2 regions of the Vreelandella vilamensis genome follow, and region 1 is predicted to be linked to the other one. Evidence: predicted binding sites of a transcription regulator. Region 1 holds the regulator's gene; the other holds the start of a gene.
The links. Region 1 encodes FNR, which switches genes on or off when oxygen is low (the NO sensors DNR and NnrR bind a similar motif). Its sites were predicted from a motif close to TTGATNTANATCAA; they were not measured.
Positions count from the first base shown of each region.

Region 2: a site for FNR is predicted at 2,098-2,111, ahead of dsrO (sulfate reduction electron transfer complex DsrMKJOP subunit DsrO). Genes of this name have one in related genera too.

Region 1 is NZ_JARWAN010000001.1:133,064-136,948, reverse strand. It holds gene hemN (oxygen-independent coproporphyrinogen III oxidase) at 1-679, shown strand, start outside; gene fnr (fumarate/nitrate reduction transcriptional regulator Fnr) at 809-1,561, shown strand; gene ttcA (tRNA 2-thiocytidine(32) synthetase TtcA) at 1,548-2,453, opposite strand; gene QC823_RS00600 (3'-5' exonuclease family protein) at 2,542-3,138, opposite strand; gene QC823_RS00595 (putative nucleotidyltransferase substrate binding domain-containing protein) at 3,212-3,885, opposite strand, start outside.
Region 2 is NZ_JARWAN010000025.1:32,228-36,112, reverse strand. It holds gene QC823_RS13655 (molybdopterin dinucleotide binding domain-containing protein) at 1-76, opposite strand, end outside; gene nrfD (NrfD/PsrC family molybdoenzyme membrane anchor subunit) at 69-1,250, opposite strand; gene dsrO (sulfate reduction electron transfer complex DsrMKJOP subunit DsrO) at 1,234-2,010, opposite strand; gene QC823_RS13640 (XRE family transcriptional regulator) at 2,235-2,516, opposite strand; gene purE (5-(carboxyamino)imidazole ribonucleotide mutase) at 2,689-3,198, shown strand; gene QC823_RS13630 (5-(carboxyamino)imidazole ribonucleotide synthase) at 3,210-3,885, shown strand, end outside.

The DNA.
Region 1 (3,885 bases):
GTTAAATCCTGCGCGCCTTTCGGTGTTTAACTATGCCCACATGCCCCAGCGTTTCCCCCCCCAGCGGCGCATCAAAGACGATGACCTGCCAAGCGCAGAAGAAAAACTTGCGATTTTACATACCACGATCGACATGCTGACGCAGGCCGGTTACGTTCACATCGGCATGGATCACTTCGCTCGCCCGGATGACAGTCTCGCCGTGGCGCAGCGTGAAGGCACTCTGCAGCGCAACTTCCAAGGCTACTCAAGCCATGCTCAATGCGACTTAGTGGGCCTTGGCGTCTCGGCGATTTCACGGGTGAATGACGTATACGCGCAAAACCCTACCGACCTCGCCCGCTATGAGCAGGCGTTAGATGCGGGACAACTCGCCACGGTAAAAGGGTTACGCTTGAGCCAAGACGATTTGATTCGTCGCGATGTCATTGAACGCTTGATGTGTGATATGCAGATCGACTTTGCCGCCGTTAGCCAGCGCTGGAACATTGATGCGCCTCGCTATTTTGCTGATACGTTTGCGCGTTTAGAAGACGCTGAGCGAGACGGCTTAGTCGTGCATGAGGGTAACATCCTGCGGGCTACCCCTATTGGGCGGTTATTGATTCGCCACTTGGCCATGGCGTTTGACGCGCATTTACCCGGTGATACGACGAAACGCTATTCACGAATCTTATGAAGTGGATATGCCAACAGCCCATCTGACCTTCTAATCGCAAGCCGAATCACTGATGGATTCGTGATTACGCTTGTCGTCGGCGTGCCGTTCCTCTCATAATGAGAAAGATCATTTTTCATGGAGGAACGCATGTCGGAATCTATTAGCCGTCGACGCCCCTTGTTACAAGAGGCTCGTTGTCAAACCTGTAGCTTGAGTTCGCTGTGCTTACCCTTGGCACTAGAATTAGACGATGTCAGTCAGTTTGATGCCATCATTCGACGTCGGGCACCACTTAAAAAGGGCGAACCGCTATTTCGCCAAGGCGATACCTTTACTAGCGTATTCGCCGTACGTTCGGGCAGCCTAAAGCAGCTCACCACGGAAGGGGGCGGCAACGATCAGCTCACCAACTTTTATTTGCCCAGCGAACTTGTCGGGCTAGACGGTATCGATGAAGAGCACTACCCCGGCAGCGTAATCGCCTTGGAAACGACAACCGTCTGTGAAATCCCGTTTGATCGCTTGGACTTGCTCTCAGAAGAGCTGCCGGAGCTGCGTGGCCAGCTGTACCGCAGCATGAGTAAAGAGCTGCGTGATGATCGTCGCATGATGCGCTTACTCTCCCGAAAAACCGCCGACCAACGGTTAGCCAGTTTTTTGATTACGCTGTCAGACCGCTTTCGACGCCGCGGCTACTCGCCTTATAGTTTTCGACTTTCGATGTCACGAGCCGATATCGGCAACTATCTAGGCCTCGCTGTCGAAACCGTTAGCCGCATTTTAAGCCGGTTTCAAAACCAAGACGTCGTTGCCGTCTCAGGCCGAGAGGTCAATATTCTCGATATGCCGCGTTTAATTTGCCTTTCCGAAGAAGAAGAAGCGGACGTTAGCTCACATTAAACGCGCGAATACGATCGGCCATCAGATCGGCCTGTTTTGCTTCCAAGCCAGCAAAATCAAAGAGTTCGCGGTCAGCAAGCTGTGATGGCGCCACATTAGTTACTGCTTTAAACATGCTTTCCAAACGCCCAGGGTGCTTTTTATCCCACTCGGCAAGCATTTCTTTCACGATTTGACGCTGCATATTGGGCTGGGAACCGCACAAATTGCAGGGAATAATAGGAAATGCCATTAGGCGGGAAAATTCAGCGATATCAGCCTCTTTGCAGTACGCCAAAGGCCGAATGACCATGTTTTTACCGTCATCCGAAAGCAGTTTCGGCGGCATGGCCTTTAAACTCCCCCCAAAAAACATATTCAAAAAAAGCGTTTCTAGAATATCTTCCCGATGGTGCCCCAAGGCCACTTTAGTCGCGCCAATCTCTTCGGCAAAACCGTAAAGCGAACCACGCCGCAGACGCGAGCAAAGTGCGCAGGTCGTTTTACCTTCGGGCGTTTTCTCCTTCACCACCGAATAGGTATCACGTTCCAAAATATGATACGCAACACCTAGCTGATCAAGATAATCAGGCAGAACATGTTCAGGGAAACCCGGCTGTTTTTGGTCCAGATTCACCGCCACCAGCGAAAAATTGACCGGCGCATTGCGCTGCAAATTGCGCAAAATCTCAAGCATAGTGTAGCTATCTTTGCCCCCGCTCAAACACACCATGACCTTGTCGCCTTCATCGATCATACGGTAATCGATAATCGCGTTGCCGACTTCGCGGCGCAGGCGCTTTTGCAGCTTATTAAATTCGCGTTTCTGCTTGGCATCCCCCGCATTGGGCTTACCAGGCGCCGCGCGTGGTGTTGCAGAAACGGTCGGGTCGAAATGGTCAACGTGTTGCATAGCGATATCACTGCCGGTAAGAAGAAAACGGCGGCTATTCTAACAGCACTCAGCGCCAAACGCAGACGTCTCCCGCTACTGCGCAGGGCTAATCCGTCAAGCGCTGTAGCCGCTGATACAGCAGTGCGCTGGCGCTCGCTTGATCCAGCAAGCTACTGAAAGAATAAAGTGGAATTCGAAAGCGTGCCGCCGCGTGGCGAAGGCTTACCGGCGGGTCAATACAGGGCTGGCGACGCTGCAGCTCGCGCCGGTTGAACAAATCAAGATCGACCTGCGCATTGGGCAGGGTGAAGTCTAAGTGAGTATTTAACGCCTGGTTGAGCAAACTAAGTTGACGGCGCAACCCCCAGCCCAAAAGCGGCCGGTTACCTATATGGGCCACTAGCTCCCCCAGGTTTGTTTCATCCATGATCTCGGTACGCTGTGGCACATGCTGTAACTGATGTTGGCGCTGCGACAGCATCAAGGAGAATTGGCGCACAGCCGCTTCAGAAGGCAACAGCGTCATGACATAAGCATCGCTGGTTTTAATCGTCCGCTGAGTAAAAGGGACTGCCGCCACACTGAGCACCCCGTGTTCAACACCATGGCACGAGAGCGCTACCAACTCTTCGCCCATATAAGGCTGAAACAACCACGCGTAAGGAGAGTTAGCATAGCGGCGGCGATCACTTTCGCGGCGCAACAACGTTCGCAAGGAGCCGTTAAAAAAGAAACGTGCCGATCTAGCAACGCTATATGACTCATCAACGCCCCTGTCATGAATACTCCAGATGATAACGGTGGGATAAACGTTGTTTAAAGTCTTTGACGATGTGCAACGCTTCACGCAATAAATCGCGTTCTAACGAGGACATTTCTTGTACTACCACGCGGTCAGAGCGTTTTTGCCCGTTTTTCCCCTCTTGGTCTAATTGTTGTTTTAGCCTTAGCTCGGTGAATAATGCCAGTGCCTCACCCAGGTCGTCGGCAAAACGGCGCTTTAAACGGCCATCTTCTACTAGCGCGTCTAACCGGTCTAGCGTTGACGTTGCCGTGATACGCCGTTCAAGCGCCATGGTTCGCACACCGTGCACAATAGGGAAAATACCGCCTTTTTTAATATCGATCCCGTGCTGAGGCTTTTTCAACGACCCAAATAGCGTTAATGGCGTAGAGAAACTTAACGCAGCGCGAGCAAAATACGACAGTAATAGCTCGTCTTTAGACCCATACTCAAATAGCGCATTGCGTACCCGTTCAAGCAGTTCCGGGTTGCCCGCCACAGCATGCGCATCAAGCATAATCGCCAGCTTCATTAAACTATCGCCGTCGCGCGCCTCTACCCAGCGCGCAATGCGGTTCGTCCACTGAGTGACGGTGCCTACCCACTCTGGATTTGACACCATAATATTGCCCGGGCAAGGCGGATACCCCAACTTCACTAGCGTAT
Region 2 (3,885 bases), on a different contig from region 1:
AGGTGGCAGCGCCCCCAGCGGCTGCAGCGCCTTTAAGAAAGCGACGACGTGACGAATTCACGGAAGACTTAGCCATGGTGGACGGCTCCTTTGACAGCAGCGTGATCAGAATCGTTAACGGGGTTAGCTGGGGCATGGCCGCCTTGCTGTGCGTGGCGCCAGGGGATAAAGAGGTCAATGACCAGAACCGCCGCTAACCACAGGCCGAAGGTGCCAACAATGCCGAGCAGCCCGGATGAGCCGGCAGGAATGCCATAGTGATGAAAGCCGGCGCTATGACGCGCAACGGTTTGTACGTCCATCAGTACCACCCAGCGGAACATCCACCCCATGTGAATGGCGAAGAGGCCCACAAGCCAAGACCAATGCAATAGCGAGCGTTGCTGATCCCCACGGCGCGTTAGCATCCATAGCACAACACCTAACAATAAGACCCCTGATAGTAATCCCCATAGCGCGGTATTACGCCAAGAGGGGCTGTGGCGAACAGATTCCAGTGCGGCGGCGACCGAGCCAACATTGGCATTGATACCGTCGAGCAACCAGGTCAGCGCTATCAGTCCGGCAATTGCACAGGCGCCTAATAAAACCTTTAACATTTGTGTGTTTGTGGCGTGCTCGCGGATACCGCTTACCCGGTTGAGCACGAGAAGCAACCCCGCCGCCGTAATAAAACCGGTGGCCACTAACATCGGCGGTAGCCACGCGGTATGCCAAAGCGGGCGCGCTTTGACGATGGCAAGTTCCGCGCCGGTGTAAAGCATGATGCCGCTGGAGAGCAGCAAAGCGACAAGCCCAACCAAGGCCACTAAGGCACGTGGGGTAGCGCCACTGCCGAACGCAAGTAGGCGCGCGATAAAACCGCGAATACCCGGCGCGTTACGGCTTTCCTGTAGCGCCGGGCGCCAAGCAAGCCAGGTGAGGGCCAGCACACTAACCACATAAAGCGGCAGAATCAGGCTGCCAATCGACATCCACGAGCTGTCCGTGGCGTAGGCGTAGAAATGCCAGAAGCGCAGCGGCTGATGGAGATCCGCCAGCAGGGCCACCGGGGCGACAAGCGTGGTGGAGATGCAGGCTAACAATGCCAGCCGCGCGGTAGGTAGCCACGCTTTTTTGCCAAGCACCAGCGCAGGAGCGGCGAGCCACAGCGTGGCGTAGGAGAGCGCGATCATAAAAAAGTACTGCACCGCCCAGGGGTACCAAGCGATATCGTAGCGTGGGGCGAGTAGCTCAATGGTGGAATTCATAGCCCATCTCCTGACCTTGTGGGTCTAACACTTCTAAGGCAACCGGCTCAGCATTCGGGCGCGTGACAAAGCGCTCGTCCATACCGAGATAGAAGACCTGGGGCACGGTGTTTTTTTCCGGCTGTAACACCATCAGCTCATCACGGTAGTCGGCGATCATGCGGCTAATCTGACTTTCTGGGTTACGCATATCGCCGATGATCCGCGCGCCGCCCACACAACTTTCAACACACGCAGGCAATAAGCCGGCTTCTAAGCGGTGAGCGCAGAACGTGCACTTATCAGCGGTTTGGGTTTTATCGTTGATAAAACGGGCGTCATAAGGGCAGGCGTTGACGCAGTAGGCGCAGCCGACACAGCGGTCGCTATCCACTACCACGATGCCGTCGCGCTGTTGATAAGTTGCTTCAACCGGGCAAACGGGGACGCAAGGCGGATTCTCACAGTGATTGCACAGCCTGGGCAGCATAAAGGTGGCGAGTTCGCCGTTCTCTTGATTCTCGACTTCATATTGCGCCACGGTGGTGCGAAATTTACCCAGCGGGGCGTCGTTTTCGATATGGCACGACACCGTACACGCCTGGCAACCGATGCACTGACGCAGGTCAATCAGCATGCCGTAGCGTTTATTGGGGTCGCCTTCACGGCGAAGCGGCTGTTGATTAATGCCAGCTTGGGCAACGCTTGCCAGCGGCACGAATGCCGCTCCCGCACTGAGGCGGGCGAGTTGACCAAGTAGCGAGCGGCGGATGGGATCCATAGCGCCTCCTGAACGTTGCAGAGGATCGCTCTGCGGGGTGAAACGTTGGGTTAGCGTTCAGGATAGGGGGTGTGACGTAGACAAAAGTTGATACGCATCAATAGCTTATGCCGGGTTTTTTAATGCTCCCTTAATCTTGTGAGTAAGAGGTTGATTGCTAACAAAAAAAGCCAACCGCATGGCGGTTGGCTTTTACCCGATGAGGGGCTCTTTTTCAGGGCGCGTTAATGCAGTGGCGCCTCCGTCTCTAATGTGCGACGCAAATCGTAGAGTTCTTCTACGTTAAGGTGCTCAAGTCTTCCGGCGAGAAGATCGCTGACCTTCTGCACCGGTAGACCCGCCCGTCGAGCAATGTCACGGCTGCCGAGATCGGAGACGGCGATAAGGCGGATAATAATACGCATTAGACGCGTACGTTTTTCTAACTCCCTGACGTCAAGTTCGTCAGGGCAGCTTCGCGGAGGGTCAGTCAATTCCGCATTTGCATATGAGCGTGCCGTACTCATGAGGCTCCATCAGGTCTGAAATGACATCGATACAATGCCGCTTAGTGTCAGGCTTTTCAATACCTGTGAGCGGTAAATTTGATGTTCTTTGAAAGCGCCCGCATGGGGGTGTGCTCTGGTAGACTATCGGCCTTATTTTTAACGTGGCGTTAAAATCGCCGAGGAGTCAAAAATGTCGTCAAACAGCGCGCCCAAAGTGGGGGTGATTATGGGATCTAAATCGGATTGGCCTGTCATGGAGCATGCCGCTGCCATGCTCGATCGGCTAGGCGTGGCGTATGAAACGCGCGTGGTGTCGGCGCACCGCACACCCGATCTACTGTTTGATTACGCTAAAGGCGCGGCTGAGCGAGGGCTACAGGTCATTGTCGCCGGTGCCGGTGGTGCCGCGCACTTGCCGGGTATGGTGGCTTCGCAAACGCCGTTGCCTGTGTTGGGTGTGCCGGTGGAGTCGAAGGCGTTGAAAGGGCTCGACTCACTGCTTTCTATTGCGCAAATGCCCGGTGGTATCGCCGTGGGAACCTTGGCGATTGGCAAAGCGGGCGCGACCAACGCCGGTTTGCTGGCCGCGCAAATCGTGGGCTTGCAAGACCCCGCCGTGCGCGAGGCCGTCGACGCATTCCGGGCGGAACAAACTCGCACCGTGCTCGATAACCCTGACCCGCGCCCTGACGCAGAATAAAGGAGGCGACTATGAATATTGGCGTCTTAGGCGCAGGCCAACTCGGGCGTATGCTGGCGCTAGCGGGTTATCCGCTGGGCAACCGCTTCACCTTTTTGGATACCACCGGCAAGCCGAGCGCCGGTATCGGTGACGTGATCATTGACCCTGATAACCAGCATTTAGCGGAGTTTCTCGCTAACGTCGATGTCGTGACGTACGAGTTCGAGCATCTGCCGGTCACGCTTGTGCGCGAAATCGAAAAGCACAAACCGGTCTACCCCAGCAGTCGTGCCATTGAGGTATGCCAAAACCGCGTGGAAGAGAAAGCGCTGTTTGATCGGCTGAACATTCCCACGCCGGCGTATCGTGTGGTGGAAAGCGCCGAGCAACTAGAGGCTGCCGCCCGCGAGCTGGGCTGCCCAGTGGTGGCGAAATCGGTCACCGAAGGCTACGACGGTAAAGGCCAAGCCGTGCTGAAAACGCCGTCCCAGGCGCGTGAGGCGTGGGCTAGCATCAATCATACGCAACTCATTGTTGAAGCTTTCGTCGATTTTGCCCGTGAAGTCTCGATGATTGCTGTGCGAGGCCGTGACGGCGAGGTCAAGTTCTACCCTATGGCGGAAAACCAGCACGTTGACGGCATTTTGCGCTACTCGGTGGCGCCACTTCCGGACCTTGACGCGGCGGTACAGCAGACAGCGGATA